Regions from separate parts of the Fictibacillus sp. S7 genome, predicted to be linked through region 4. Evidence: riboswitches for the same ligand, from Rfam matches in the RefSeq annotation. Region 4 holds a riboswitch; each other region holds the start of a gene.
What was found. Region 4 has a riboswitch for S-adenosylmethionine ahead of mtnK (S-methyl-5-thioribose kinase). Riboswitches for the same ligand answer to the same signal wherever they lie in the genome.
Positions count from the first base shown of each region.

Region 1: linked by a shared signal. The riboswitch ahead of DMO16_RS10820 (homoserine dehydrogenase) and the one ahead of mtnK (S-methyl-5-thioribose kinase) in region 4 are both predicted to bind S-adenosylmethionine.
Region 2: linked by a shared signal. The riboswitch ahead of metK (methionine adenosyltransferase) and the one ahead of mtnK (S-methyl-5-thioribose kinase) in region 4 are both predicted to bind S-adenosylmethionine.
Region 3: linked by a shared signal. The riboswitch ahead of DMO16_RS13515 (methionine ABC transporter ATP-binding protein) and the one ahead of mtnK (S-methyl-5-thioribose kinase) in region 4 are both predicted to bind S-adenosylmethionine.

Region 1 covers NZ_QJKL01000001.1:2,113,036-2,120,941, reverse strand. The annotation lists gene DMO16_RS10845 (ABC transporter ATP-binding protein) at 1-669, shown strand, start outside; gene DMO16_RS10840 (ABC transporter permease) at 644-1,444, shown strand; gene DMO16_RS10835 (ABC transporter substrate-binding protein) at 1,419-2,429, shown strand; gene DMO16_RS24280 (hypothetical protein) at 2,487-2,627, shown strand; gene DMO16_RS10830 (GNAT family N-acetyltransferase) at 2,706-3,062, shown strand; gene DMO16_RS10825 (HPr family phosphocarrier protein) at 3,225-3,476, shown strand; SAM riboswitch class I at 3,710-3,819, shown strand; SAM riboswitch class I at 3,915-4,022, shown strand; gene DMO16_RS10820 (homoserine dehydrogenase) at 4,121-5,356, shown strand; gene yjcZ (sporulation protein YjcZ) at 5,413-5,595, opposite strand; gene DMO16_RS10810 (glutathione peroxidase) at 5,803-6,285, opposite strand; gene DMO16_RS10805 (M14 family metallopeptidase) at 6,528-7,906, shown strand, end outside.
Region 2 covers NZ_QJKL01000001.1:4,626,493-4,634,398, forward strand. The annotation lists partial or broken gene DMO16_RS23495 (ABC transporter substrate-binding protein) at 51-587, opposite strand; gene DMO16_RS23500 (alpha/beta hydrolase family protein) at 734-1,537, shown strand; gene DMO16_RS23505 (hypothetical protein) at 1,526-1,780, opposite strand; gene pckA (phosphoenolpyruvate carboxykinase (ATP)) at 1,871-3,454, opposite strand; SAM riboswitch class I at 3,726-3,844, shown strand; gene metK (methionine adenosyltransferase) at 4,025-5,224, shown strand; gene DMO16_RS24515 (hypothetical protein) at 5,271-5,423, opposite strand; gene DMO16_RS23520 (phosphatase PAP2 family protein) at 5,441-5,992, opposite strand; gene DMO16_RS23525 (manganese catalase family protein) at 6,124-6,693, opposite strand; gene DMO16_RS23530 (spore coat protein CotJB) at 6,718-6,981, opposite strand; gene DMO16_RS23535 (spore coat associated protein CotJA) at 6,987-7,199, opposite strand; gene DMO16_RS23540 (VOC family protein) at 7,382-7,783, shown strand; gene DMO16_RS23545 (gamma carbonic anhydrase family protein) at 7,756-7,906, opposite strand, start outside.
Region 3 covers NZ_QJKL01000001.1:2,624,034-2,631,939, forward strand. The annotation lists gene DMO16_RS13500 (SagB family peptide dehydrogenase) at 1-721, shown strand, start outside; gene DMO16_RS13505 (MetQ/NlpA family ABC transporter substrate-binding protein) at 890-1,717, opposite strand; gene DMO16_RS13510 (methionine ABC transporter permease) at 1,740-2,405, opposite strand; gene DMO16_RS13515 (methionine ABC transporter ATP-binding protein) at 2,395-3,408, opposite strand; SAM riboswitch class I at 3,488-3,592, opposite strand; gene DMO16_RS25440 (immunity protein YezG family protein) at 3,753-4,034, opposite strand; gene DMO16_RS13525 (malate:quinone oxidoreductase) at 4,512-6,041, shown strand; gene DMO16_RS13530 (hypothetical protein) at 6,175-6,426, opposite strand; gene DMO16_RS13535 (RbsD/FucU family protein) at 6,496-6,927, opposite strand; gene DMO16_RS13540 (SDR family NAD(P)-dependent oxidoreductase) at 6,952-7,767, opposite strand; gene DMO16_RS13545 (amidohydrolase family protein) at 7,764-7,906, opposite strand, start outside.
Region 4 covers NZ_QJKL01000001.1:1,465,089-1,472,994, reverse strand. The annotation lists gene DMO16_RS07485 (NAD-dependent succinate-semialdehyde dehydrogenase) at 1-571, shown strand, start outside; gene DMO16_RS07480 (SDR family oxidoreductase) at 608-1,396, shown strand; gene DMO16_RS07475 (ornithine--oxo-acid transaminase) at 1,610-2,803, opposite strand; gene DMO16_RS07470 (DUF1516 family protein) at 2,951-3,313, shown strand; gene mtnA (S-methyl-5-thioribose-1-phosphate isomerase) at 3,379-4,425, opposite strand; gene mtnK (S-methyl-5-thioribose kinase) at 4,431-5,642, opposite strand; SAM riboswitch class I at 5,722-5,875, opposite strand; gene DMO16_RS07455 (carbon-nitrogen family hydrolase) at 5,979-6,764, opposite strand; gene DMO16_RS07450 (pyridoxal phosphate-dependent aminotransferase) at 6,863-7,906, shown strand, end outside.

The DNA of each region.
Region 1 (7,906 bases), 650 kb from region 4:
TCAGCGGCGGCAGGAGAATTTGTCTCCATTATTGGCAAAAGCGGCACAGGAAAAAGTACAATGCTTAAACTCGCATGCGGTCTGGAGAAGCCGGATGAAGGGGAAATCCTGATTCAAAATGAGCCATCCGTCCCGGGGGCATCAGGCTATATGCCTCAAAAGGACCTTCTTCTTCCCTGGCGTACGGTCATGGATAACCTGCTTCTGTCACCAGAGGTTCAAAAGCAAAGAAGGGAAAAGAGAAAAGAGGCGGAAGCTCTCCTGGAACGGGTGGGACTGTCCGCATTTGAGAAAGCCTATCCACATGAGCTGTCCGGGGGAATGCGTCAGCGAATCGCTTTTTTGCGCACATTGTTGACGGGAAAAGAGGTGCTTTTTCTGGACGAACCATTTGGCGCTCTTGATGCCATGACCAAAAAGGATATGCACCAATGGATGGCTGCGCTATGGAGAGAACTGAACAAAACCATCGTACTGGTCACACATGACCTCCACGAATCGGTTTTTTTAAGTGACAGGATTATTGTTCTCCACCCATCCGGTGAGACGGAAGAAATCATGGTTCAGCTGCAAAGGCCGAGAGAGACATATCTATCCCCTGAAATAACAGAGCTGATCAATACATTGGAGAGCAGAATTACACATGAATCGTATCAAAGCATTTTTTAAGGATTATTATTTATTTTTGATGGCAGCCATCCTCCTGCTTGGTGCATGGGAATGGCTTGTGGATACCGGCAGGCTGCCGTCTTTTATTCTGCCGGCACCGTCAGGCATCCTACTGTCTCTTTTTGAGAACAAGGACATATTGCTTTTTCATGCATGGGCCACGTTTAAGGAAACGATCCTTGGCTTCGTTATAGCGGCAGTGGCTGGTGTTTCACTTGCGGTTGCCATGTTTTTTTTCAAATCGTTACAACGAACAATTTATCCCGGGGTATTGATTTCCCAGACCATACCGATTATCGCGCTGTCACCGATTTTTGTCCTTTGGTTTGGCTACAGCATATGGAGCAAAGTCGCGGTTACTGTTTTGATCGCTTTCTTCCCCATTGTGGTGAGCACCTATGACGGCCTGAACCATCATGATCGGGATTATGTGGATCTTTTGCGTTCCATGGGAGCAAGAAGATGGCAGATCTTTAAAAAAGTACAGATGCCCATGGCACTTCCCTCATTCTTTTCGGGCATCAAACTTGCTGCTGTATTTTCAGTCGTGGGTGCAACAATCGGTGAATGGCTCGGGGCAAGTGAAGGGCTCGGCTACTATTCCAGAAGAATGTCAGGCAGTCTGAACGCAGAAGGTGTCTTTTCCGCCATCTTCCTTTTGTCCCTGCTTGGCATGTGTTTCTTTGGGGCAGCAGCACTTGCGGAAAAACGAATGTTCAGATGGAAAGAAATCAGAAAGGATGTACAACATGAAAAAGTGGATAAAACACAGTAAATGGCTGCTTGCAGGGTGTCTGCTTCTCGCACTTGGTGCCTGTTCCTCTTCCGCGACTAAAAGCGGGGAAGGGAAAGATAGATTGAAGAAAGTGAGCGTGATGCTCGACTGGTACCCGAACGCAGTGCATGCCGGAATTTATGATGCCATTGAGAAAGGTTATTTTAAAAAGGAAGGCATTGAGGTGGACGTGAAAATGCCGGCTGAAACCAATGATCCGTTAAAGCTTGTGGCAGCCGGGCGTACGGACCTTGCATTGACCTACCAGCCGCAGGTTGTGCTTTCACGTGCCGAAAACATTCCGGTGGTTTCTCTTGGAGCGATGGTGAGGCATCCGCTTAATCATCTGATGGTGCCAGAGAAAAGCAGCGTTCACACACCTAAAGATCTTGAAGGAAAGAATGTAGGTTATCCGTCTATTCCGATTAATGAAGCTATTGTTAAAACGATGGTAAAACATGACGGGGGAAATCCGGATAACGTAAAAATGACGGATATCGGATGGGATATCATTCCGGCGATGGCTTCTAAAAAAGTTGACGGCATCTCCGGTGGCTATATCAACCATGAACAAATTTTGCTGAAAAAAGAGGGGCACCCTGTCCGATCCATCGATCCAGTAAAATACGGAGTGCCTGATTATTATGAGCTGGTACTTGTTTCGAGCGAAGATGGATTGAAGAAAAACAGGAAGCTTTACCAAAAATTTTGGCGGGCTCTTTCAAAAGGACAAAAGGATGTACAAGAGCATCCGGAGAACGCGTTGAATATTTTATTTCAGCATGAAAACAAAGAGTTTCCCCTGGATCAAAAGGTAGAAAAGAAAAGCCTTCGAATTCTTCTGCCCTTGATGGACAGTGGCAGCAAACCCTTTGGGTATGAGGATCAAAAGTCGTGGAATAAGGTTTCAGAGTGGCTTTATGAGACAGATATGATCAAAAAGAAAATAGATACCCAAAAAGCCTATATTAATCTGGAAAAATAACAGAGTAGACTCCGCCTTGTTTGGTTATGTTAAGTACCAGGCAAGGAGGTGTCCGGCATGGCCAAAAATGAAAAAATCCGCAAGCAAAACGCGGAGCAGCGAAAAGGAAAGGCGGATATTCCGAAGGGAACGTTTGCTGATCCAATTGCCAATCAGGATGATATCGCCGAAATCAAGAACAACAAGGACAGCCAATAACGAAGAACACGCCCTGATTTCAGGAGCGTGTTTTTTTGATTTTGTTGTATGCTAGAAAGAAGAATAGGGGGTGCGGGAATGCTGATATGGGAACAGAGCGGGCTGGAGAAAGTGATGGATGAACTAGAGATTATGAACTCCAATCCATTTTATAATGAGCTGTTTTACGGGAAAGGCAAAGTGGACCCGAAGGATGGCAAGCCGTGGCTGGGTTTCCTGATGGTTGCCAAATCCTGTCAAAACCAGGGATTGGCAAAAAAGCTTTATACGGAATGCGAAAATGAGTTAAGAAAGACGAAGCTCCACGTATTGCGGCTCGGAATCTTAACGGGTAATGCTCCTGCGTTGAGCTTTTGGAGCGGAATGGGCTTCAGAGAAATCGAAATTAAAGAAAACGAGGGGGGGAAAATACATATTTTTGAAAAACAATTTTAACCCTTCTGATGCTCCTCCCTTTTTCCTAAACTGCCAATTTTCCACATATTGATGGTCAGGCGTGCATATCTTCATTGGTATGAAAAAAAGTTAAACTGCCTTAATATGTGCTTAATCATTGCGGGTTAAAATGGCAGGGAAAAGGAATAGGAGTGGAAAGGTATGAAGACATACTGCTTTTTGCAGGAAAAAATGAATTCCAGAACAATATCAAAGCTTGTTCATAAAGCGAACGAATTTGAAGAGTGTCAAATCTATTTCGAATTCGATAACTGCCAGATGAATGCCAAAAGCATGTTAAGCATGAGTAAACTCTCAGGCATGGCTGGCTTGTGCTGTATAACAGCGCAAGGACAGGATCAGCAGGATGCCCTTGAAGGAATACGTGAGATTTGTGCAGGAAAATTAGTGTAGCCTTATGCGCCTGAAAATTCCTGGGACCCTTTAATGGCTTTGGCCATCACTTTTACAGATTTTGCTTTTCATATCGCTGCGAGTGAAAGTTTCAGTGGAACGGTAATCACCAAATCCTTCATCATGGCTCTGGTGCCTTCACTGCTGATCATGTTTTATCTTGAACGGAAAAATAGGTCCAGGAGCGGTTGACGCTCTTCTTCCTCCATGATAAAGTAAGACTAATTTAAAAAAGCTTATCCAGAGCGGTGGAGGGAAAGGCCCGATGAAACCCGGCAACCTTCAGGCAGATTGTCTGAAAAGGTGCCAAGTCCTTCAAAGGTACAACTTTGAGCGATAAGAGATGAAACCGGAATGTAACTCTCTTATCATCGATAAGGGAGTTTTTTAGTACTAAAAAAGTCATTTGCTACATAACATGTTTCAATCTCATATGTACTCTTATCCAGAGCGGCGGAGGGAAAGGCCCTATGAAGCCCGGCAACCTACAGGCATATTGCCTGAAAAGGTGCTACTACCTGCAGGAGAAATCCTGGATGATAAGAGGAGGCCGTGACGCCCTCTTCTTAGGAAGGGGGCTTTTTTCATTTCGGAGCTATTCTCGAGAGGTAAGCTTATCCAATCAAACAAAGGGAGAGATATCATTGAGTGAAATTAAAATTGCATTGCTGGGACTGGGAACTGTGGGAACCGGGGTATATTCCTCATTGTTAAAAAGAAAACCTGAGATTGAACAGTTGCTGGGAAAAAAGATCCGTCTGTCAGGAATATTGATTAAAAATCCGGCAAAACCGAGGTCCGACTTTCAGAAAGCGCCATTATACTCAGAGTTTGAAAAAATTCTGGGTAAAGAGGCGCCAGATGTGGTCATTGAAGCCATCGGGGGAATTGAACCGGCCAAAACGTACATTACCCGGTCACTGGAAGCAGGGTGCCATGTAATTTCCGCCAACAAAGACCTGATTGCCCGTCATGGAGAAGAGCTAACAAGCCTTGCGAAAGCAAGAGGAGCACGCTTTGTATATGAAGCAAGTGTAGGCGGCGGCATCCCGGTGTTAAGGACACTGAGGGAGCTTTTGCGAATCAATAAAGTACAGCACGTGGAGGGAATATTGAATGGAACGTCCAATTTTATTCTCTCGCACATGAGAACAACTGGATCTACGTTCCCGGAAGCTCTGGAACTCGCCCAGCAAAAGGGATATGCAGAACCTGACCCGACGAATGATATTGAAGGGCTGGATGCTTTTTATAAAGCCATGGTGCTGAGTAAGTGGATTTATGGTGAACAGCCGTTATGGGAGGAAGCCGAGGTAAAGGGAATTGGAAATGTGCGTCTTGAGGAAATACAGCTCGCAGAACAGCTTGGACTGCGCCTAAAACATCTGGTGCTCCTGGATGACAGTCTCGAGCTGAAGGTGAAACCGGTGTTGGTAGACAGTGAACATCCGCTTTATGGAGTGGAAGGAGTGGACAATGCGGTCCGTATTCAGACGGATCTTCTTGGCTGTTTAACCTTACAGGGACCAGGTGCAGGGGCTGAAGCAACAGCAAGTGCCATCGTGGAAGATTTTTTATCCCTGTATGAGACGGGCAGCGTTTATCAGGACAAACCGGCCGTATCTGAAGTCGTTCATAAGAAACAGTCCAAAGAGGGAACAACCTATCTTTTGTTTGGTGAAAAAGAACACATTTCGGGAGATACAATTTCTGCACTGCAGCTTCAAGGAGCAGTACTTGATACGGTTTCCCTGCCGGATTCCTCTCTCATCGCGTTCCTGTACGCTGGAGATTTGCCTGTAAGCACATTGCATTTCACCAGCATTTATCCTGTGAGACTCTCGGCTGCAAGCGAGGTTGCTGAGGAAGTTCTATTATAAAAAAATAAAAAGATCCAGGCGGACAACCGCCTGGATCTTTTTTGCTGCTTGAACGATTAGCAGCTGCTGCTGCTTTCACAGCCGCCGTGGCCGTGACCGGACCAGCATGAACAGCCGATGATGATCAAGAGGATGAACAATACGATGATGATCGCAAATCCTCTTCCGCCGCCATAACCGTAACCGCCGTAACCGCCGCATCCGCCGCCATAACCATACCCATAAGAAGCCGTTGACACAGGTACGTTTAACGGAGCGTTAATTGGTGCATTAATCGGTGAGTTTGCATACATTTAAAATTCCTCCTTTAATATCCAATTCCAACATTCTCGATACAGTATATGTAGGAGGCATCACTCGGTCTGGACGTTTGCCTTGTTGGCAAGCCTAATTACCGTGCAATGAAAAACGCACACTTTAGGGGAAACCAAAAGCGTGCGTGCAGATTACTGCGCGAGCAGTGCTTCTATTTCTTTTTTCATATCCTTCGGTGAGGTTTGAGGAGAATGGCGGGATACGACTGCTCCTTGTTTGTTCACCAGGAATTTGGTGAAGTTCCATTTAATTGCCTTTGATCCTAAAATCCCGGGTGCTTCACTGGTTAAGTAGGTAAAGAGAGGGTGTGCATGATCGCCTTTTACATCCACCTTGGCAAACATCGGGAAGGTCACTCCGTAATTCAACTGGCAAAATTCCTGGATTTCCTCTTCATTTCCAGGTTCCTGGCCAGCAAACTGGTTGCATGGGAACCCCAGGATCTCAAGACCCTGATCTTTGAATTCATCGTAAAGCGCCTGAAGTTCCTTATATTGCGGAGTAAATCCGCACTTACTGGCTGTATTGACGATAACCAATACCTTACCTTCATACTCCTGAAGTGATTTTTCCTCGCCCATGATTGTCTTCGCATGATATTCGTAAACAGACATAGCATCCTCCCGTATGTACGTATTAACATTCATAGTAATAGTGTAGTAGTTTTATGGCCGAAAAGAAAATAAAACGCTTTCTTTTTCAGGGACTAATAGCATGGGACCAGGGTTGCTATTTAGTTACATGGAATCATTTTATGGTCAACAAACAATAAAAGACAAAATATTCCTTCAATTCACTTTATACTGTAACTAACTTACATATTTTGCATAACAGTCGATTATTGGAGGCGATAAAATTGAAAAGTCGAAAGACAAAGAAAAAGCTCATAGCTGTGTCGATGGCTGCTGCCATTCTGCTGCCTTTGCAGCTAGCTACCGTCCATGCGGCCAGCCCTTCCACAACGGCAAAGAATGAAGCCATGGTGGTAAAAATCCATCTGAAGAACCGTGCGGACCTGGACAAACTACTAAGCTATGGAATTGATCTTACGGAAAACCTTGACCAGCATGCAGGCCAGGGAATGGAAGCTGACGCTATCCTGACCAAAGAAGAGATGGAAATTTTGCAATTAAGAGGGTACAAGACGGATGTTATTTCCACCCAGCATGAAATTCAAACCTTGAGGCAGGAGCGCCAATTTACGGTTCAGCAGGAAAAAGACCTGGCAGCAGCCAAGGACAAGGTTACCATTTTACGAGCCAACTATTTTACAAGCCAGGGCGGCAAATTCCTGTATGTCGAGGCGAAGACGGATGCAGGCTCTCTCAACTCAACCGTACTTACCGCAACATGGGACAAAGGAAAGAATACGGCACCTGGATCAGGTGGAACAGCAGCGCTTGAACGAATAGAGGACGCGGATGTCTATATGTATCATTCGATGCTGCTGCCAGTGGACACCCGTCCTTCAACCGTTAACATTACGAGCAGTCTTGGCGGCATCATGGAAGCAAAAGTGACTGACTGGATCGGTGGCAAAAAACCAACTCCAGGTAAACATTATGTATCGGATTTTACAGACCATTATATGACCCCAACCGAGCTCGATCAGCGGATCAACAAGCTGGCAAAGCAATTTTCCAGTATTGCGGAAATTGTGGAGCTGCCATATGAGACCAATGGTTACCGCAGAAAGGCACAGACAATAATTGGAGATCAGGCGAATCCCGCTTCGGCTGTCGTCATTACCTCGAAAAAGTGGGGCCATGAAGGCGGAAACAGCATCAGCCTCCAGGCAGTAAAGCAGGAGGGCGCAAATCTTCCGCTGTCCATTGATACAAAGGAAAACACGATTGTTGTCAAACTGGCGACTGATCCCGCCGGACAAAGTTCGAGTAAAGCAAAAGACGTGATTCAAAAAATTAACGCAGAGGCAGGAAGTCTCGTTACCGCCACCTCCTTTAGAGGCAGCAGTGGAGAAGGTCTTGTAGCCTCAACGGAAAAATTGAAGCTCACGGATGGCTTAAAAGCGCCGGAGTCGATTTCGCGCGAACCGCATACAATGAAAGCAATTCGGATCGGAAAACATCGGGATGGCTCGAAAGCCGGCGTTCTCCTTTATTCACAGGAGCATGCCCGTGAGTGGGTGACACCGCTCGTATCCGTGGAAACGGCGGAAAGATTGCTCAGAAACTACAGTACAGACAAAGCGACACGCAAGTTGCTGAATAACCT
Region 2 (7,906 bases), 3.2 Mb from region 4:
TGATTTCCTTTTATTTGTTGGAGTTACATGTAGTCTGTAAAGTATCTAATCGCGAAGGCGTTTGGAATGTTGGCATAGTCGATGTTCTGGATCAGCTTCATGTCTTTATGAGGATCAATTCCGTGCTTCTTCAAGCTGAACTCACCTGCCATCTGTGGCATTCCGCCTTTGCGCTGTCCGAGGAAGGTGCTGCCTTTGAGCTGATTCCAGGAAAAATAATCCGGCTTTTTTCGGGCTACTAGGAAGGTTCCATCCGTTTGGGTAAGCTGTGCAAAGTTAATGACAGGATCGCTCGTTCCCTGGGCACCTACATAAATGGACGTTTCAGAGCCGACTAGGGCAATATCTGCTCCGTTGGACAAAAGCGTCGTCATGGTTTTATCTCCGCCCCATGTGGTCTTTAAGTCCACATCAATGCCCTCGTCTTTAAAGAAGCCTTTTTCAATCGCAACATATTGGGGTGCATAGAAAATGGACCGGGTTACTTCAGCCACCCGAACCTTATCACGCTTTTGTTTTTCCGAGGTATCGGAAGAACATGCCGACAACAGCAGGCATGCCGTCAAGATCAGTGAAAAGAAAAGCATAAGCTGGGCTTTTATACGTTTCAAATCGTTAGCCTCCTTTATATTCGAATGAAGGATAAAGTTTCATGTAATACTTTATATGTGAATGGTAAAATTGTGTGTTGGCCTAAATAAGAAAAGGGGGAATTTATGTGCTGGACAGCAGCCTGATCACTCATGCCCAACGGTATCCTTCTCCACATCCACAGATTACGTTATTCAGAATCTCTTATAAGAGTGAAGGGTTGACCGTAAAAGGGCTTCTGGCCATTCCCAAGAACAGCGGGAAAGACATGCTGCCTGGATTTTTGTATTTGCGGGGCGGCATAAAAAAAGTGGGAATGGTACGGGTTCCGCGGATTATTCAGCTTGCTTCCCAGGGATTTGTTGTGATAGCTCCTTTTTATCGTGGAAATGAAGGGGGAGAGGGCAGAGAAGACTTTTGCGGAGAAGACCGGCAGGATGCGTTCCATGCCTTTGAAGTTCTTCGTTCTTTATCCATCGTTGATCATGATCAGCTTCATATTTTTGGATTCTCCCGTGGCGGGCCGATGGCCTTCTTTACGGCACTGAAGTATCCAGAAGCACGTTCTGTAGTCATTTGGGGAGGGGTTTCAGACATGGCCCTGACCTATGAAGAGCGGGTAGATTTGAGAAAAATGATGAAGCGTGTCATCGGGGGAACACCATCGAAAGTTCCGGAAGGCTACAGGACAAGATCGCCTGTTCATTATTGTGAAGGACTTACTGTCCCGCTTCTTTTGATACATGGCTGCAAGGATGAGAATGTCAGCATTACACATTCGTTAGTGTTAAAAGAATGCCTGGATCCGAAGGGAATGGTGGAAACCTGGTTTTATCCCCAGTATACCCACCACTTCCCGCCCCAGGAAAACAGGAAGATTACCTTTGCATTTTGTGAGTGGATGAAAACCCGAAATAAAGAAAAGCCGGAGCTGTCACCGTTGTGACAAATCCGGCTCTTTTACGTTCAGCATGGATTTCATGCTATTTTCAAAAAGGTCGATCTGCTTGCCTGTTTGCATAAATCCGTGAGTCAGAGTAATCGCAGAAATCGCAATCCCGTCCAGAAAGCTAATCATGAACCGGCTCATGTCATCGATGGATACAACAGGATCAAATTCACCGTTTTCGATACCTTTATGAATCAAGGATGAAAAAATTCCGGCTGCTTGCTCATACCGGTTTTCGATATATAAGCGACAAAGGTGTCGTTTGCAACATTTTTTTGGAAAATAAAAACCGCTCCCTTAAAGGAAGCGGTACAATTGGATATATTCTTATTAGACGAGCGGGCCTGCACCTTTAATTTCAGCAGGAACATTATTGAACTTTGAAAAATTATCATTGAACTGAGCAGCAAGCTCTTTGGCTTTCAGGTCATATTCTTCCGGGGTGCTCCATGTTTTCTTTGGCTGGAGCACCTGATCAGGAACACCTGGGCAGTGAATCGGGATGTTTAATCCAAAGATCGGGTCGGTTACTGTTTCCACAGATTTTAACTCACCCTGAAGCGCTGCCTGGACCATGGCTCTTGTATAGGAAAGGTTCATGCGCTTACCTGCGCCGTATGCCCCTCCGGACCAGCCGGTGTTCACAAGGTAAACTTCTACTTCATGGTGATCGATTTTTTCGCCGAGCATTTCTGCATAAACCGTTGCCTCAAGCGGCAGGAATGGAGCACCAAAGCAAGTGGAGAAGGTGGCCTGAGGAGACGTAATTCCACGCTCTGTGCCAGCAAGCTTACTTGTGTACCCGGACAGGAAGTGGTACATTGCCTGTTCCTTCGTCAGTTTGCTGATCGGAGGCAATACTCCGAATGCATCAGCTGTCAGAAATATGATGGTGTTCGGGTGTCCGGCAACACTTGGCTGTATGATGTTTGGAATCGCCTGAATCGGATAAGCTGCTCTTGTATTTTCGGTCAATGAGCCGTCATCATAGTTTCCTTCACGTGTCAAATCATCCAGGACGACGTTTTCGAGAACGCTTCCAAATCGGATAGCATCCCAGATTTGCGGCTCTTTTTCCTGAGAGAGGTTGATGGTTTTGGCATAGCATCCGCCTTCGATATTAAAGACGCCTGTATTGGCCCAGCCGTGTTCATCATCTCCGATCAGCGAGCGGTGAGGATCAGCGGAAAGAGTCGTTTTACCGGTTCCGGATAAGCCGAAGAAAAGGGCGACATCGCCTTCCTGTCCGACATTTGCCGAGCAGTGCATGGAAAGTATCCCTTTTTCGGGAAGGATATAGTTCATAACTGAAAAGATCGATTTTTTGATTTCACCGGCATATTCTGTGCCGCCGATCAAAACAATCCTTCTCTCAAATGATATAATAATGAAAGTTTCTGAATTTGTGCCGTCTACCTCAGGATCAGCCTGGAACCCGGGAGCGGAGACCACGGTAAATTCCGCATCCAGTCCCTTTAGCTCTTGAGCTGTAGGGCGGATAAACATTTGCCGGGCGAACAGATTATGCCAGGCGAATTCGTTCACGACCTGAATGGGTAGGCGATAAGCATGATCAGCGCCAGCAAAGCCTTTAAACACAAAAAGTTCTTCTTGCTGGCCTAAGTAATGAAGTACTTTTTTGTAAAGCTTATCAAACTTTTCTTCATTAAAAGGCTTATTGATTTTGCCCCAGTCTATTTTTCCGCTTGAACTGGCTTCGTCCACGAAAAACTTGTCTTCTGGAGAGCGTCCAGTGTATTTTCCAGTTGTGGCTCTGAGAGCACCTGTCGAAGATAAAATCGCTTCGTTGCGGAGCAGTGCTTTTTCAACAAGCATAGGTACTGGGAGATTTTCATGAGTAGCTGCGCTGTTTAGAATATCATCTAAAGTCGTCGTTGAATCAACCGTATTCATGTTCGCAAAACCGTCCTTTTAAAGAATATATTAATCACCGTCAACATGACTAAATTTGAAATTAGTATAGCACATTAAAATAAATAATGTATACTATTTTATTTAACATTTTACGATTTGGTTCGAAAATCAGGCATTATCCTCTGATCAGCACTGGCAAACATTATTATCAGACATAGTGACGCTGAAAATTTCTATCTGGATGAGGGAGGGATGCCATTTCAAGTTGACAGGTTTGTCGAACTGCGCTATTATATTTCGGGAACGGCTACTCTTATTCCGAGTAGGTGGAGGGACAGGCCCTATGAAACCCAGCAACCGACACTTCGTGCCAAAAAATGAAGTGAAAAGGTGCTAACCTGCAAGGTGAACAAGCCTTGAAAATAAGAGGTGAAGGCGTAGATATAAGACCTTTTCCCTCGTGTATGATGATTTAGGGAAAGGCTTTTTTTATGTCTCAAAATGGTTTGAACCTGAATATTTTACAAAAACAAAGTATCCATATAGGAATGAGTACCGTATCTTATAAAAATATTGCTCTATGCGTTAAATAGAGAAGGAGGATCTCAATTGTCTAAAAGTCGTCGTCTTTTTACATCTGAATCAGTTACAGAAGGGCATCCGGACAAAATTTGTGACCAAATTTCCGATGCGATCCTGGATGAAATCCTGGCTAACGATCCAAATGCCCGTGTAGCTTGTGAAACTTCCGTAACAACCGGACTTGTGCTGGTTGCAGGGGAAATTACTACATCCACATATGTTGATATTCCGAAAGTGGTTCGGGAAACCATCAAAGAAATCGGTTACGACCGCGCGAAATATGGTTTTGACTCCGAAACGTGTGCGGTTCTGACATCCATCGATGAGCAGTCTGCTGATATCGCGATGGGGGTTGACCAGGCGCTTGAAGCTCGTGAAGGTTCGATGACGGATGAAGAAATTGAAGCAATCGGTGCTGGTGACCAGGGTCTTATGTTTGGCTATGCCAACAACGAAACACCTGAACTCATGCCGCTTCCGATTTCATTGGCACATCGCTTGTCCCGCCGACTGGCTGAAGTGCGCAAAACGGAAGAAGTGCCTTACCTTCGTCCAGATGGTAAAACTCAAGTAACGGTTGAATATGATGAGGATGACAAGCCGGTTCGTATTGATACGATTGTCATTTCAACTCAGCATCACCCTGAAATTTCACTTGAACAAATTCAGGCGGATATTAAAGAACAAGTAATCAAGCCTGTTGTACCTGCAGAATTGATTGACGAAAATACAAAGTACTTCATCAACCCGACAGGCCGTTTTGTAATTGGCGGACCACAAGGGGACGCCGGTTTGACTGGCCGTAAGATTATTGTTGATACGTATGGCGGATATGCCCGTCACGGTGGCGGAGCATTCTCCGGGAAAGACGCGACCAAAGTAGACCGTTCTGCAGCATATGCAGCACGTTATGTTGCGAAAAACATTGTTGCATCCGGTCTTGCTGACAAAGTTGAAGTTCAGCTTGCCTACGCTATTGGTGTAGCTCAGCCTGTATCCATTGCTGTAAACACGTTTGAAACAGGAAAAGTTTCTGAAGAGGTATTGGTTGATCTTGTGCGCAAGAACTTTGACCTTCGCCCGGCAGGAATCATCAAAATGCTCGATCTTCGCCGTCCGATTTACAAGCAGACAGCTGCTTATGGACATTTCGGCCGTACAGACGTTGAGCTTCCTTGGGAAAAAACAGATAAAGCAGAAGCACTTAAAGAACAAGCAAACGCATAATAAAAAAGCCGGTCTTCCATTGGGATTCCCACTGGAAGGGCCGGCTTTATTTTTTGAGCGGCAGATCAGGAGGCTTATGCTCCAGGGATTTTATGAATACAGGAAATTTGAGGATTGTTGGCAGATTGAATCCTGACTGGAAAGTGGGATTTATTTCTTTTACAATCATCAAATCGTGTTCCTGTAGCGCTTTTTTCATGTAACCCCTCCTGAACATTATAAATGGTTGGTAACGAGATAAGAATTAACCAAGAAAACGGAAAAGATTCCTGAACTGATTCCCAGCATCATGCCTGCGAGGACATCTGTGGGATAATGCAAGCCAAGGTACATCCGGGAGATTCCGACAGAGAAGCCCAGCGGAACAAGAATCCAGAGCAGACCGGGGTGGATCAGGGACAACGGGATAATGACGGAGAAGACCGCTGTTGTATGCCCGGACGGAAAGGAATGGTCTTTCAGCGGATGACTGAAGGTTTTTGTACCCGGTATCATGAGGTATGGGCGCTTGCGGGGATAGCATTTCTTGGAGATGGCCACAGGGATATGGCTGAGTACGAGAGACAGGAAACCTGCGGCAGCAAATATTCTTGCATTATCAGGTGCAAAGAGCAGTACGAGAAGAGTGGTAATGATCGTGGCAGTTGCACCTCCAAAGTGGGTAATGGCGTTAAAGTACTTGTCCAACAAACGATGCTGCAGCCTGCTGTTTACCCATTTGAATAACCTGCATTCTTTTTCATAAATCCACCCGGTCACTCTCGCCATAAACATCCTCCTGTCTTAATGCTGATTTCTCCTTAAGCATACAAGTGGATGTTTGTCCCGATTTTAAGGAAGTATGAAGAGTTTGTAAAAATAAAAAACCACTGATGAATCAGCGGTTTTAAGAAAGACTGTCAAAAAACGGTTTTTCGGTCGCGTTCTTCTTTCAGAATTTCCACAGCCTCCCGGAACCTCATGGAATGGATAATTTCACGTTCCCTCAAGAAACGGAGACCGTCATTGAGATCCGGATCGTCCGACATGTCAATCAGCCACTGATAGGTGGCGCGTGCCTTTTCTTCAGCTGCTATGTCTTCATAAAGGTCTGCAATCGGATCTCCTTTGGCCTGAATGTAAGAGGCGGTCCATGGAACACCTGCTGCATTATGATAAAAAAGAGCACTGTCATGGTTCGCATAATGGGCATCCAGTCCGGCGTCACGCATCTGTTGAGGCGTGGCGTCTTTGGTAAGTTTTACAACCATTGTGGCAATCATTTCAAGGTGAGCAAATTCTTCTGTGCCTATATCGGTCAACAGCCCGATGACCTTATCGGGAATGCTGTACCGCTGATTCAAGTAACGCAGAGCCGCCGCAAGCTCTCCATCGGCTCCGCCGTATTGTTCAATCAAAAATTTAGCGAGTCTCGGATTACAGGTGCTGACTCTAACCGGGTACTGAAGTTTTTTTTCATAAATCCACATGGTCACCCTCCAATAAAATTACATTTACACTTGCCACGGCCAAGGCCCTTTGTTCCAGTCCCATGGTGTACCTGAATAGCTGTTTCCGTACTGCTGCATGGGACCATATTGGGATTCAATGGCTTTTTTCAGTTTTTTTCGCTCCCGTGCATAATGATTAAACTGATTAATGCTTGCGGTGTCATTTGGATGGGTATCAAGGTACAGCGTTAATTCTACCAGAACAAAATCCACAGCCTGCAATTCTTCCAGGAGTCTGTAATAGTCGGCAGGAAGGCTATTTTCCATATGCATTAACTCCTCCGATCATAAGGGTTTTCATAATAATCGTAGAACGCCGGCCAAAGGGTTCCTTTCTGTAATGCTTCCCTTGGGGAAAACTGCGGCAGGTTCGGCGGCTGGAACGTCATATACAGTTGCGGTGGAGTGCGGTAGTACTTTTTGCCGATGGGAGGACAAGGGTCAAACGGACTGTGGTAAGGGGTATAGGATTTTATCGGTTTCAATAATTTCACCTCCAAAAAAAGGGCTCTTACTACTTTATTGAACAAGAGTAGGAAATATGACTTTAAGGTAAACGCGGCTTCTGGGGTTTATCCATTTAAATAGGAAATCATCTTGTGGTATGATTTATCCAGAACATGCAATATGTACGGAAAAAATTTTGGGATGAATGGAAGGGGAAGCCATGTACGAAGGAATCCATCACGTTTCACTAGTGGTAACTGATTTGAAGAAAGCGTTGTATTTTTATGAAGGCATATTGGGGTTCAAAGCAGACAAAGAGCGCCCGCAGTTTGGTTTTCCGGGCGTATGGTACAATTTTGGCGCAACTCAGCTTCATTTGATCGTAAACCCGCAGGGAAAAGCATTAAGAGGAACGGATGACCTGGATAGCAGGGATGGCCATTTTGCCATACGGGTGACCGATATTCCGGGGTTATTGAAAAAACTGGATCACTTCAAGGTGCCATATCATAATAAACCCGAGAATAAGACTCCATGGCACCAGGTATATGTATGTGATCCGGACGGCAACTTAATCGAGTTTAACGGCGATCGTCAATCGGATTCGGAAAGCGACTTGTAATACTGCCCTTTTTCCTGATATTCACGGCGAATGCGGTTCATATCGGCGATGTCGTCAGCATTTAATTCCCGAATCACTTTGGCTGGACGGCCAAACGCCAGGGAATTTGGCGGTATCTTTTTT
Region 3 (7,906 bases), 1.2 Mb from region 4:
TTCCCATTGTCATTACGTGCGATCAAGGGAAATCAGGCCATACCCAGTAATACTAAAAATGAATGAAGCCTGCCTGCTGAACTCGTTAACATGGAAAAGGGAGAAAACCGAAATACCAAAACCTCCTCGAACTGAGCGGTTATCGTACGACTTTTATTCTGTCTGTGAAAAACGCCATTCTCCCGGGCTGGACTTTTATCAGAAGACGGTAAGTAAATCTACATTAACAGCTCTTCTAAACGAAGCCTTCTCTGCCTCTTTTCACCAAAATGATGTGGATGTATCGGATGTTTCGCTGTATTGCTACGCATACAGCGTGGCAGGTTTACCGAACGGATTTTATTCTTACGATGAATCAAGCCATGATTTATCGCTTATTGAGGAAGGTGATTTCCGCACCGAGCTGCAGGATGGATTGCTGGCAGACACGGTCAACCTGGCCCAGGTTCCACTACATTTTGTCATTGCCGGTGCAAGAGACCATAACCAAGCTAATTATGGATACAGAGGCCACCGCATCCAGCACATGGAGGCCGGGATTTTGTCCCAGCATTTGCTGCTCGCCGCTTCTGCGTTGGACCTCTCTGGACATCCGCTCCTTGGGTTTGATGTGAATACCTATGATGATCTCTTTAAACTGAGGGAAACGAAAAAAACAAGCCTGTTGTTCCTGCCAGTGGGGGGCTCACGTCCCCTGCCAAGATTACAGGGACCATTATAGTGAATAAAACGGCGGGTTAGGATCCCCCGCCGTTTGTATATTTATTATCACCCATCATGTAATTCGAGCTGTCCCCTGGTTTCGCACCATCCCCTCCCCCTATAGATAGCCTGGAATATAAAACAAAGAGCCGCCGGAGCGACTCTTATGAAAATACTCTATTCAGATTTACTTCTTCATCCACTCCGGCTTGCCGAAGCCTTTAAATTCTTTATCCATTGTTTGTTCAAATTCTTTCGACTCTACCGCTGCTTTAATGTCTTTAGCGAACTGGGATTTCACGTCTTTCGTATTCACTACCACACGATTTCGGTATTGATCCGGCATGTTCTCAAGGAATAGCGCATCCTGAAGATTCATTTTTGCTGCGATTGCAAAATTTCCCGGTACAGCGGAAACATCCGCACTTCCGACTGCACGTGGCAATTGGGCAGCCTCCAAAGGCTTAAACTGAAGTTTCTTTGGGTTGTCTTGTATATCTTTTTCAGAAGCCGTTAATGGATTAACATCTTTTTTGATGGTAATAAGCCCGGCATCCTGGAACATTAACAGCGTTCTTGCCAGGTTTACTGGATCATTGGCAATGGCAATGGTGCTTCCATTCTTAATGTCTTCTATTTTTTTAAATTTCTCAGAGTATACTCCCATTGGAGCGGTTGGCACACTGATTAGCTCAGACAGTTTTAGGTTCTTCTCTTTTGCGAAATTTTCCATATAGATCTTATGTTGAAACAAGTTGGCATCAATGGATCCTTTGGATAAGGACAGGTTAGGCTGTACATAATCACTAAACTCTACGACTTTGACTTTGTACCCCTTTTTCTCAAGTTGTGGCTTGATCGCTTTTGTTACCATGTCGCTGTATGGACCGGCTGTGGCGCCAATGGCAATATTCTTTTTATCACCAGAGCCTGATGATCCACTCGATGAAGATCCACAAGCTGACAAAAGGCCAACCACAAGCAGTAAAATAAGTGCAGACAAATACTTTTTCATAGTTTCTCTCTCCTATTAATTATTATCTTTTATCTACTTTTTTAGAGATAGAGTCTCCCGCAAGCTGAATAACCTGCACAAGGAGAATCAAAACCACCACTGTGGTAATCATAACGGTGTTATCGTAACGATAGTATCCAAATCGAATGGCCAGATCCCCAATACCTCCGCCCCCAACAATTCCGGCCATTGCAGAATAGCCGACCAAACTAATGGTTGTAATTGTGAGCCCTTGAACAAGTCCAGGCTTGGCTTCCGGAAGAAGAACATCCTTAATGATCATCCATGAAGTGGCTCCCACCGCAATAGCCGATTCTATGACACCCTTATCAATCTCTCTCATTGACGTTTCTACCATTCTTGCAAAAAAAGGAATCGCTGCTACCGACAAAGAGACAGAGGCCGCAGTAGGACCAATCGTTGTGCCGGTAAGAAGATTCGTTAGAGGAAGCAATGCCACCAAAAGAATGATGTAGGGAATGGAACGAATCAAGTTTACGATCCATCCGGCAACACCTTTCACCACCGAATTCTCCAAAAACAATCCTTTATCCGTTACAAACAGCAAAACACCAAGCGGAAGTCCGAGAACAATTGCTACAAGCAGCGAAATTCCCACCATATAGAGAGTCTCGAAAAACGCCTTATTAATATCCGGCATAAGCTGGACGAGCGATTCAAGCAGCATCCTGGACCACCTCCAGGCTTCTCGTTTTGCTGGTGATGTAATCAATTGCCTTTTTTACTTCGGACGCTTCTCCTGTCAATTCCATAATGAAAATGCCAAGAGGTGTATCCTGAATGTATTCTATTTTGCCGTGCAGGATGTTTCCTTTCACCTGATACCGCTGGAAAAGCTCGGATACGACAGACTCCTCAGCGATTTCACCTTTAAACTGGATCTTGATGATGGTTCCCTTTCTTTTCTCAATCAGCTGCTCTGGAAGATCGAACTGAAGGATACTATTAATGAAATCCCGGGTCAGCGGCTTTTTCGGATTGGAAAAAATCTCATACACCTCTCCCTCTTCGATCACTTCCCCGTTCTGCATAACTGCGATTTTATGGCAAATCTCCTTCACCACTTCCATCTCATGCGTTATCAGAACGATGGTCAGTCCAAGTTTTTTATTTATATCTTTTAACAGATTGAGAATGGATTTGGTTGTACTCGGATCTAGTGCTGAGGTCGCCTCATCGCATAACAGCACCTTTGGATTGTTGGCAAGTGCCCTGGCAATCCCTACTCTTTGTTTTTGTCCACCACTCAACTGTGCCGGATACTGGTCTTTTTTATCAGTCAGATCGACCAGATCCAAAAGCTCCAAGACACGCTTATTTGCTTCAGCTTTCGTCTTTCCTGCTGCTTTAAGTGCAAACGCAATATTTTCATAAACCGTTTTTGAGCTCACTAGATGAAAATGCTGAAAGATCATCCCAATTTTTAAACGTGCTTTTCGCAGGCCATCACCTTTCAGCGTCGTAAGGTCGACTCCATCAATTTTCACTTGACCCGATGTTGGCTTTTCAAGCAAATTCAAACAGCGGATAAGTGAGCTTTTACCAGCACCGCTATACCCGATAATGCCGTAGATTTCCCCTTCTTTTACATTAAGGGAAACGTTGTTCACCCCTACGATTTCTTTCTTCTTTGAACGATACACCTTTACCAGGTTGTTGACTTCGATCAAGAAATTGCCCCCTCTTTTCTTTCAATGTAAAAAAGCCCCTTTCATCATGAAAGAGGCTTTTGATTATGCATTCAATCTCACCTTATCTTTCAGAATGAAGTTCATTCTGCAGGAAGTGGCACCTTTCCATATGGAGGTTGCCGGACGTCATTGGGCCTAATCCCTCAGTCTCTCTTGATAAGAACAGTTATTATATTATTATTAGAACATTTTTAATCATAAAATTCTTTTTTATCCTTGTCAATACTATTCTGCGTGGAATGGTCGGGATTAAACGCTTTCATTAAGAAATACGAAGATAGAGTTTATTACCATTTATGAAAATGAAAATTAAAAGTTAACGGTTAGTTTTTTTGATGTTCATTCGGTTCAACACCAGTTAAACCATGGTAGTCATAATCCTTGAAAGGAAAATAGAGGTTATGAGTCAATTTTGTAAAGGTGAGACTTGTCCATACTTCTTGTTGATTCTTTATAAATTCAGATCTTAAATCACCAAAGAGAAAATACAGATTATGATACATTTCATCATAATTGTCCTGTTCCACATTAAATAATTTAGGTATATTATGGCTATAAATAAGCTTATTGCTTTCTTTTGAAACATAATAAAATAAAGCATAAATGTATACCGTCTCCCCGTAATTCTGGGATAATTTGGTTTATAAGCCAGGCTGCGTCATGATAAATATTCTCCATAGTTTTCGTTTCCATTATACCTCGCTATTCCTTATTAATGCTTTCTGTTCAAACTTTATTGTAAAAAATAGGCACCCAATAAAACACCCCACCAGCTTACTAAAAAATAAGGAACTCTCTTTAATTGGATAAATTTTAATGTTTTTTTACGATAGAAACGGACTTTCCTATAAAAATCGATAAAAATCATCGGTTTTTCTGCAATTATTTGCGCTTCTCACTTTCTACCAGCTTTCAAATAATTGATATTTGTCATATAATAGAGATAGTTCAATCCATTAATTATTGTAATCCGCGATGATATCGTTTTCATTAAGACAGGAAAGTGTGTGACTCGATTGCACCTTGACTTGGTGTGACTACTGCAACTTTTCTGCAAATATTAGGCGAAAAGGTTGGTATAAATGAGCAACAGAGAAACTAACACAGACGTCATTTTAATTGGCGCCGGAATCATGAGTGCGACATTAGGAACTCTCTTGAAAGAATTAGTACCGGAATGGAATATTAAAGTGTTTGAGAAGCTCGGAAAACCAGGCGAGGAAAGTTCCAATGAATGGAACAATGCGGGAACAGGACACGCGGCACTGTGCGAGCTTAACTATACGGTTGAAAAGCCTGATGGATCCATTGATATTAGCAAAGCAATAAACATAAATGAACAGTTTCAGGTATCCATGCAGTTCTGGTCTCATCTGGTAAATCGCAAGCTCATCCAAAAACCTGAGGAATTTATCATGCCGCTGCCTCATATGAGTTTAGTGCAAGGTGAGAAAAATGTGAAGTTCCTGAAGAAACGGTTTGAAGCGATGTCAAAGAATCCACTGTTTCAAGGAATGGAATTTTCCGAAGATACGGAGAAATTGCTGGAATGGATTCCACTTATCCTTGAAGGCCGTAAAATGGACGAACCGATTGCGGCTACCAAAATTGACTCCGGAACGGATGTTAACTTTGGTGCGTTAACCCGTATCCTTTTTGATCATTTAAAAACAAAGAATGTTGATGTTCTCTATGGACATGGTGTTAATGATTTAAAGCGTACGAGTGACGGATCCTGGGAACTGAAAATTAAGAATTATGACAGCGGTACCTTGGAACGCCATAAAGCAAAATTCGTTTTTATCGGCGGTGGCGGCGGAAGCCTTCATCTCCTTCAGAAATCCGGTATTCCTGAAGGCAAGCATATTGGCGGATTCCCGGTAAGCGGAATTTTCATGGTATGTAACAATCCGAAAGTCATTGAGCAGCACCACGCAAAAGTTTACGGAAAAGCCAAGGTGGGTGCTCCTCCGATGTCCGTACCGCATCTGGATACACGATTTATCAATAACAAAAAGTCCCTGCTGTTCGGACCATTTGCCGGCTTCTCACCAAAGTTCTTAAAAACCGGCTCCATGTTCGATTTGATTACTTCTGTTAAACCCGATAATATCTTAACGATGCTGGCTGCAGGTGTAAAAGAAATGTCATTGACCAAATACCTGATCCAGCAAGTACTGCTATCCAAAGAACAGCGTATGGAAGAGCTTCGTGAATTCATCCCGAACGCGAAAATTGAAGATTGGGATTTAGTTGTGGCCGGCCAGCGTGTGCAGGTCATCAAAGATACAGAAGCTGGCGGCAAAGGAACCCTTCAGTTCGGTACAGAAGTGGTTACTGGAGCCAACGGAACCATCGCAGCATTACTGGGTGCTTCTCCGGGAGCTTCCACAGCGGTTCATGTTATGCTTCAAATCATCAGCAAATGCTTCCCTGATCGCATGAAAGAGTGGGAGCCGAAAATCAAAGAAATGATTCCGTCCTACGGTCTTTCCTTGATGGAAAATCCTGACCTGCTGAGAAAAATTCATCAGTCCACAGCCGAGTCGCTCGGTCTTAAAAAAAAAGAACCCGTCTTTAATGACGAAAAAACAACAGAAACAGTCTACTAAGTGAAAACTTTTAATTGGCAGCTCAATTGAACCTTCGATCCCTCTTCGGGATTGGAGGTTTTTATATCGGCCGAAATAGATGGGCATGAAAAATAAGGAAGGCGCTGCACTTACAGACAGCGTCCTTTTCTCATTACTCTCCACTCGAATAAATCATAATCTTGAGTATATTCGTTTTATCATGAATGGCTTTTTCAAACGCCTCAGCAGTCTCTTCCACCTTTTCGGACAGAAGCGATCGTTCCCTGAACGGATTTAGGGCTGCCCGCCGTTTCAATGCCAGGTCTACACCTCGACCGGCGGTAAATTCATTCAACTTCTGAGCCAAATCGTCTTCCCTCAGATTGATCGTATGGGTGACCCCCATCTCCTTTGCCGTTTTCAAGCGGCTTTGTTCCAGATCAACCGAGGCTCATAAAAATACTGAACCTGTTTTTCTTTTTAAGCGATTATTTTACTGATCCAAAACACCCTTTTTCAATATAATGTTGGCATATGGAACGTGTTCGCTAGTCGCCAAAACTGCATATGCTTCCTTGCTTCTTTCATAAAACTGATGGCGTTCAAGCTTTTCAAATGACACCTTGTCCCCGTTAGTGGCTTGAACGGCTCGTTCGAATTCCTTCCAGATCTGCGGATTCTTGTCGTCACCTTCCACCGGATCCATCAACAGAACCGGAGCGTCTACATAGGTATCAAGGGGGAATAAATCTAAAATAGCGCGCAAAAAGTCACAGACGCCATGGCCATAGCCGGGAACCAGCCGGCGGGCATGACTTGCCGCTGGAAAATTTCCATCGGCAATGACAATTTCATCACCGTGCCCCATTTCCATCAGTACCTTGAGCAGCTCAGGAGACAGAATTGAAGGTATGCCTTTAAGCATGGCTCGCACCCCATTCGTTTCTCATCAAAGGGTAACCTCCTGCTCATGATCCATATGATCTTCAGGCTGTGCCGCTTTAACTGTTAATCCCCCATCCACCATCAATAAGTGCCCATTGATTTGCATGGCCTCATCTGATGCGAGGAAGACAACCGCATCCCCAATTTGCTTCTCTGTTCCCAACCGTTTCATTGGGTTGGCTTCAATCTCTTTTTCCAGAATTGCCGGGTCTGCCAGATATTCCTCGCACATCTGTGTGGCGGTTGTGCTTGGACCAACCGCATTAACGTTGATGTTGTATTTGCCCAGTTCAATCGCCAGGGCCTTGGTTAGATGGCTGGCCGCTGCTTTGGACGAGATATAGTGCGGCACCACCGGGCTGGTGACCATCACACTGGCTGTCGAAGCGATATTTACAATCTTTCCGTATTTTCTTCCGATCATCGATTTCGCCACTCGCTGCGATGTTAGGAAGATCGATTTCACATTCGTCTGGTACGTTCGGTCCCACATTTCTTCCGAAAGACTTAAAAACGGTTCAAACGGGGCGATTCCGGCGTTGTTGACCAAGATATCCACTAGCCCCAATTCCTGTTCCACTTCACTGATCATTTGATCAACATCCTGCTTGATGCCGACGTTCCCCTGAACTGTCAGTGCACGGACCCCAAATTGTTCTTCAACGTATTTCTTTAGGTCAACGGCTTTTTCAAGGTCACTTGAGGAAAAATAGTTGATCGCAACATTAGCTCCTTCTTCCGCCAATCGTTTCACGATAGCTGATCCAATTCCCTGGCTTCCCCCTGTTACAAGTGCGGTACGGTTTGTGAATTTACTCATCTTGTACTCTCCTTTGTCTTGGTATTTAATCGGTAAAATTTCTTGGCATTCTCCGTGAAGATATTTTCTCTCTCTTCTGATGTAAGTGAATCAGGAAGATTTTTATTAATAATGTCAATGGCATCCCCATAGGTTCCCG
Region 4 (7,906 bases):
TGTGTATGTTCACGAAAAAATATATGATGAGTTTACGAAAAAGCTGGTTGAAGAAACTAGCAGGTTAAAGGTCGGCAATGGATTGGAAGAGGGCACTGATATCGGCCCTATTATCAATCGGGACGGCTATGAAAAAATTAAAAAGCATGTCGACAATGCCGTTGAAAAAGGGGCAGAATGCTTGCTTGGCGGCAAAGGGCAGGATGAAGGAAATGCGTGTTTCTTTGAACCGACCGTTTTAAAAGATGTGAATCATGACATGCTCATCATGAACGAGGAAACCTTCGGACCGGTGATTCCGGTGCAAAAAATTACATCAGATGAAGAAGGCATCAAGCTTGCCAACAGCAGTCCGTTCGGCCTCGCTGCTTATATTTATACTGAAAGCATGTCACGAGGCACACACTTGGTGGAAGGATTGAACTACGGAGTCATCGGCTGGAATGACGGTGTTCCGTCTGCTGCCCAGGCTCCATTCGGCGGTCTGAAAGAAAGCGGTATTGGAAGAGAAGGTGGAACAGAGGGCATGGAGGCCTATCTGGAAACCAAATATGTCAGCATCGTCATCTGATTTTGGCAAATATAAATTCAAAGGGGGAAAAATGAGATGGATTTGGGGCTAAAAGATAAAGCGGTAGTGGTTCTTGCTTCCAGCAAAGGGCTTGGGAAGGCAACGGCCATGAGATTTGCAGAAGAAGGGGCAAACGTCATGATCACAAGTCGTGATGAAGCAGCATTAAAGGCCACAGCAGAGGAAATCAGTGAAAAAACAGGCAGCAGGGTTGAATATAAGAGGTGTGATATCACCAAAAAAGAGGAGATCACCAGTCTGGTCAGTGCGGCTGCGGAGGCGTTTGGCACCATTGATGTATTGGTGAATAATGCCGGAGGTCCGCCTGCGGGCAACTTCGATTCCTTTAATGACGAGGAATGGGAATCCGCTTTTCAGCTCACCTTGTTAAGCCTCATCCGAACGGTGCGTGAAGTTCTGCCGCACATGAGAAAAAATGGAAGTGGCCGTATCATCAACATCGCTTCCTCATCCATCAAGCAGCCAATTGATGGATTGACGCTATCCAACACCTTCAGAACGGCGATCAGCGGGTTATCCAAAAGCCTGTCACAGGAGCTGGGTAAAGACGGCATCCTGATCAATACAATCGGGCCGGGACGAATCGGAACCGACCGTCTGCAGGAACTGGATGGTAAAATCGCCGAGCAGCGTTCCATAAGCAAAGAACAGGTAAAGGAAGAAATGGTGAAAAACATTCCGCTTGGCCGGTATGGAACGCCGGAAGAATTTGCGAGGACCATCGTTTATTTGGGTTCAGAGGCCAATACGTACATCACCGGACAATCCTTTTTGATTGATGGCGGCATGGTTAAGGCATTATAGAATAAAAGAGCTTCAGCACTGCGAATTTGATGCAGAGCTGAAGCTTTTTATGGAGAATTCAGCAGGTTTCAAATTTATTAAGCTAAAAGTGAAGATATTGGGGGGAAAGAAATAATTGGACATAACTGAATAATCAGACAACTCACTCCCCACCGATTAAACCACAAAAAACAGGCTGGATGACTTCCAGCCTGTTTCTGTTTGCTATAACACTTATACCGACAAGACTTTTTTGATACGTTCGATCGCCCAGTTGAGGTCCTCTTCAGAAATAATGAGAGGAGGTGCAAACCGGATGACATTTTCATGGGTTTCTTTGCAAAGAAGACCTTCTTCTTTCAGCTTCTCACAATATGGACGGGCCGCCTCGCTCAGCTCCACGCCAATAAATAACCCTCGGCCACGTACTTCGGTAATCTTCGGATTCTTAATAGACGTTAACTCATTCAAAAAGTGCTCGCCGAGCTCAAGGGAACGGCTCACCAGGTTTTCTTCTTCTATAACCTCCAGTGAGGCAATGGATACCGCTGAAGCCAGTGGGTTGCCTCCAAATGTGGAGCCATGGCTTCCTGGATTGAACACCCCAAGAATATCGTTGTCAGCAGCTACGCAGGAAATTGGCATTACCCCGCCGCCCAATGCTTTTCCGAGAATGTACACGTCAGGAACAACATCTTCCCAGTCGCAGGCAAACAGCTTTCCGGATCGTCCCAAACCAGATTGAATTTCATCCGCGACAAAAAGGACATTGTTTTCCCGGCAAAGCTCACGAGCTTGTTTCAGGAAGCCTTCAGGAGGAATGACAATGCCGGCTTCTCCCTGAATGGGTTCCAAAATAAAAGCAGCCGTATTCGGTGTGATGGCTTGCTTCAACGCTTCGAGGTCACCGTAAGGAATCAACTTGATTCCTGGCAGCATCGGACCAAATCCTCGTTTGTACTCTTCATCAGAAGACATGGAAACGGCCGTCATTGTACGTCCGTGGAAGTTTCCTTCGCAAGCAATGACTTCCGCCTGATTGGCTTGAACACCTTTCACGTCATACGCCCAACGGCGGACCGTTTTAATTGCGGTTTCAACTGCTTCTGCCCCTGTGTTCATCGGCAATACCATATTTTTGCCTGTGAGTTTCGTTACTTTTTCATAAAAGTTTCCAAGCTGGTCATTATGAAAAGCACGTGAAGTCAGGGTGATGCGGTCTGCCTGGTCCTTTAACGCCTGAATGATCTTCGGATGCCGGTGCCCCTGGTTCACGGCTGAATATGCGCTCAGCATATCCATATATTTGTTGCCTTCCGGATCATAAACCCATACGCCTTCGCCTTTGGAGATGACAATTGGAAGTGGGTGATAATTCTTCGCCCCGTATTGTTCTGTTTTGGAGATGATGTTTTCTGTTTTAATCATATCTCTCACTCCAATCTTAGTATTGTGAATTCTTTTACATTATAGCAATGAAAAGGCTTTCTTCCTAGCCTTACTTCCGCTCGTGAAGCGCGCCGGCACGCTTCATGGTATAGTAAAGTGAAGGATTATACACAGGAGGAAATAAATATGTTACACTTCCACGTTTTTTCATGGGCGGCTGCGCTTGTTTTATTTTTTCTGACTTATACCCTATACAAAAGAAAAAATAAAAAAATTTCCCGCATTTTGCATATGATTCTCCGTCTTCTGTACATAACTACCATCTTTTCTGGTGGGATGCTTATCTATCAGTGGATCCAGGCAGGTGCGGTAAATATGGGACCGCTCATTATTAAAGGGATCCTGGGTCTGGCAGTTATCGGCTTGTTTGAAGTGATGCTGCTGGGTGCAAAACGAAATGAGGATAAAAAGTCCCGCTGGATTACGCTCATTTTGGCATTGGCCCTTGTCTTTTATTACGGATATTCAGTTTTGCCAATGCATTTTTAAAAAAAAAGAAAAAGTTCGTACCCCCAGGAACTGTCATGAAGGAGTACGAGCTTTTTTGTATGTGGTTATTTTTTTAATTTCGCCAGTGCTTTCTTATAATTCCCGCGGGCAATGCCTTTTTCCGTAATAATGGCTGTGATGTACTCGTGAGGCGTTACATCAAAAGCTGGATTGAAAACTTTTACCCCTTTAGGTGCAATAGGCACACCTTGTACATGGGTGATTTCCTCTGCAGGACGTTCTTCAATCGGAATGTCATCGCCAGTCGGGGTGTGCAGGTCGATCGTTGAAAGGGGAGAGGCAACATAAAAAGGAATGCCAAGCGCCTTTGCCTGGAGTGCAAGTCCGAACGTCCCGATTTTATTGGCTGTATCTCCATTGGCAGCAACCCGGTCACATCCAACGATTACAGCACTGACCTGTTTTGTTTTTAATGTATGAGCAGCCATGTTATCCGTAATCAGCGTAACGTCAACTCCGGCCTGTTTTAATTCCCACGCGGTTAATCGGGCTCCCTGGAAAACGGGGCGTGTTTCATTGGCGTATACCGAGAGATTCCATCCCTTTTCTTTTGCCAAATAAAGAGGAGCGAGCGCCGTACCATATTTTGCCGTTGCAATCCCGCCTGCGTTGCAGTGGGTCATGAGGCGGTCGCCGTCGCTTAGCAGGGTTAATCCGTTCTCGCCGATTTTGCGGCAAATCTCCTCATCTTCCTTCTGAATCAGAAGGGCTTCCTGTTCAATGCGTTCAACTGCCTCTTTCGTCTCGCGGACATTGGCAACCGAAGCTGTAATGCGGTCAAGTGCCCAAAATAAATTGACAGCCGTAGGTCTGGATGTCGAAAGAAAAGCGGTTTGACGGTTCAACTGTTCTTTAAATTCAACGAAAGAAAGGGAGGTGTGGCTTTTTGCCCAAAGAACGATTCCAAAGGCGGCAGCAATTCCAATGGCCGGAGCACCTCTCACGTTCAATTTTTTGATGCAGTCCCAAACCTGTTCAATGGTGGTGACATTAATATAAACCGTATGATGGGGCAGCTGCTGCTGATCCAAAAGAAGCAGGTGATCCCCTTTATAGCGTAAAGATGAAATTTGCGTTTCTGTTGTACTCATATAAATTAAACACTCCTGATGCTGGTAATAAATTCTTCAATATTTTTTATTCGTTGTTTGTTCTTGATCCAATCCCGACCGAGTTTAAGAGCCTTCTTTTTAAGGATGATTTGTTCATCGAAATCAGCAATGGAATCCAGGTCTGCAACATGAGCCAGGCCAATGGTCCGGCGGATGACTTCACAGCCCGCGAAACCGACCATATCTGTAAATATGCTCTCCAGGACTTCATCTTCAAAACCCGGGAGTTTGGTTGCCAGCTCCACACCCTCGTTTCTCCAGAGTTCTTTGTATGTATCCGTAAAGGTAATCCATGTGTCTCTGATTAAGCCGGAAAGGTACAGCTGGTATTCGGCCCGTTTTTCTCCGTCTTTGATATGAGCCCGCTGAGCGATATGGTTCATTGCGATATTCGCAAAAAAGTGAGCGATATCAAATCCTTGTGGACCGTAGTAGGCAAATTCAGAGTCGATAATTTTGGTGGATTCCTCTGTTACAAAAATACTCCCTGAATGCAGATCTCCATGAAGCAATGCTTCGGCATGTGTCAAAAATTTAAGTTTGAGCCGGGCCGCTTTGTTTCTTAGGCCCGAATCATTCCAGAGTTCTGAAACGGCATCCTGCAGTTCTGCAGGATAATCATTGGTTTCAATATTATAAAATGGATCGGTAAACACGAGATCTTCGGTTATTTTGCATAGCTCAGGATTGGTAAACTGCTGGACCAATCTTTTTTTCTCAAACGGATGTAAATAAAAATCACTGGTGTAGAACAGGTTTTTCGCAATGAAAGTTCCAATATGTTGAGCCAGGTTCGGGTAGGTTACTCCATCAATCAAGCCTTTGCGCAGAATCACATGAGAGGACAGATCCTCCATGACAGTAACGGCCAGGTCGTTGTTGGTATAAAGGACTTGGGGAACATGTTCAGACGCGAACTCAGCAAATTTTTTCAGTGAATCACTTTCAATACGTGCCCTGTCCAGGGTAAGCGGCCAGCTCTCTCCAACGACTTTGGCATAAGGGAGCGCCTGCTTGATAATAACCGATTTTTGGGTAGACGGTTCGACCAGCCGGAATACAAGATTCAAATTGCCGTCACCGATCTCATTGACCTCAATGGATCTGTAATCACTGAACAGGCCGAGTTTTTGGGATAGTTCGATCACGGTTTGCTCATTGAGCGGTGTGTAGGCTTGTTTTGTTGACGTTGCCATAGGGTTTACCTCCGAAGGATAAATGTAAAAAAGGCCTCTTTTCTTGAAGAAAAGAGGCCTGGATGTATAGTTTCCACGCCTCTTATCTTGCAAAGCTTAAGCTTTGCTGGAATTAGCACCGTGCCATACTGGAAGTCCAGGCTTCAAATAAAGACGCCCCATTTCACAATGGTATTACGGTCGGTTGCTGGGTTTCATCGGGCCAAATTCCCTCCACCTGCTCTTGATAAGAGACATTCATCATTAAGTTGTTAGAAAACACAGAATGCAATAATAATTTACAATGGCTATCATACAGCTTTCAAAGGAAGCTGTCAATTGCAATTTTCAAGAAGATTAATAGTGTTCGGGTCTGCGGTCCTCAAAAATGGGGATTCTGCTTCTGACTTCATCAACGAGATCCGTCTCGATCTCGGCAAATAAAATGGTTTCATTTTCACCATCTGCTTCAGCGATGACGTCTCCCCACGGATCGATGATGATCGAGTGGCCGGCAAAGGCGTTATTGTTATCCCGGCCGATTCTGTTGCATGCGATCACAAAGCATTGGTTTTCAATGGCTCTCGTAATTAAGAGATTTCGCCAGTGAGAGAGCCTTTGGGCAGGCCATTCGGCCGGCACGAACAGAAGGGAGGCACCATCGAGAACATGGGCGCGGATCCATTCCGGAAAACGGATGTCATAACAGATGACTCCTGCAGCCGGAATGTTCTCCAGCATAAAATTCCCCTTGGTGGAACCGGGGGCAATGAACTTCTCTTCCTGCATAAGGCGAATCAAATGCAGTTTGCTGTACTCTCCAATCTGCTCACCCTCGCGATTAAAGGCGTAAAGTGTGTTAAAAATGCCATTGTCTGTTTTATTGGCAACAGAGCCGGCAACGATATTGATGCGGTGCTGCCGTGCTAAACCGCTCATCAGCTTTTTCAGATTATCCCCGTTGGCGTCTCCAATTTCAACAAGACGCTCCAAATCATAGCCGGTCGTCCAGAGTTCCGGCAGTACGACGATATCTGCGTTTTGTTTTGAGGCTTCTTCAATTCTTTGTACGGCTTTCTTAATATTCTCTTCCGGCAATCCGAGCTGGATGTCCATTTGGATCAGTGCTACATTCAGTTTCATGCGTATCCCCCATTAAAACGTTTTGACAGATTTTCAATAAGCGTATAACATATTGGATTAGAATTTCAAGAAAATTACGAATGACAGGATGTGTGAATGTGAAACGTTTCCAGCAAGCAGATGCGTTAAAACGCCTGCCTGAACAATTTTTTGCCAAGCTTGTGGGAAAAGTGAGTGCGGTTGCCGCACAGGGGCATGATGTGATTAATCTCGGACAGGGAAACCCTGACCAGCCGACACCTCCTCATATTGTTGCTGCCTTGCAAGAGGCAGCGGTTAATCCTCAGTACCACAAATATTCTCCTTTTCGGGGATATGATTTTTTGAAAGAAGCGGTAGCTGTTTACTATAAAAATGAGTTTGGGGTAGAGGTTGATCCCAAAAAAGAAGTGGCTGTGCTGTTTGGCGGAAAAGCTGGTCTCGTAGAAGTTGCACAGTGTTTTCTGAACAAAGGAGATACTGCTTTAGTTCCGGATCCGGGTTATCCGGATTATTGGTCAGGCGTCGCCATGGCGGAAGCAGAAATGAGCATGATGGCGCTGAAAGAGGAAAATGACTTTCTTGTCGACTATAACGAAATTGATAAAGAAACGGCCGACCGTGCCAAATTAATGTTCCTCAACTATCCAAACAATCCAACAGCAGGTGTTGCCACTCCGCAATTTTTCAAGGAAACCGTGGACTTTGCCAAAAAGCATGATATTCTGGTCGTTCATGACTTTGCCTACGGAGCCATTGGGTTTGATGGAGAAAAGCCCGTCAGTTATTTGCAGACGCATGGTGCCAAAGAACAGGGAATTGAGATTTATACATTGAGTAAAACGTATAATATGGCAGGCTGGAGAGTCGGTTTTGCGATTGGAAATGAGAGTGTGATAGAAAGCATTAATCTGCTTCAGGATCATTTTTATGTCAGCCTGTTTCCGGCGGTACAGGAAGCAGCGGCAAAGGCATTGCTTGGGGCGCAGGATTGTGTCAGGGAGCTTGCCGACATGTACGAAAAGCGAAGAAATGTTTTTATTTCAGGGTTGCAGGAACTCGGGTGGGATGTTAAGGCACCCAGAGGGTCCTTTTTCTGCTGGCTTCCCGTGCCTGAAGGACATACTTCAGAGAGTTTTGCAGATTACTTGCTGAATGAGGCA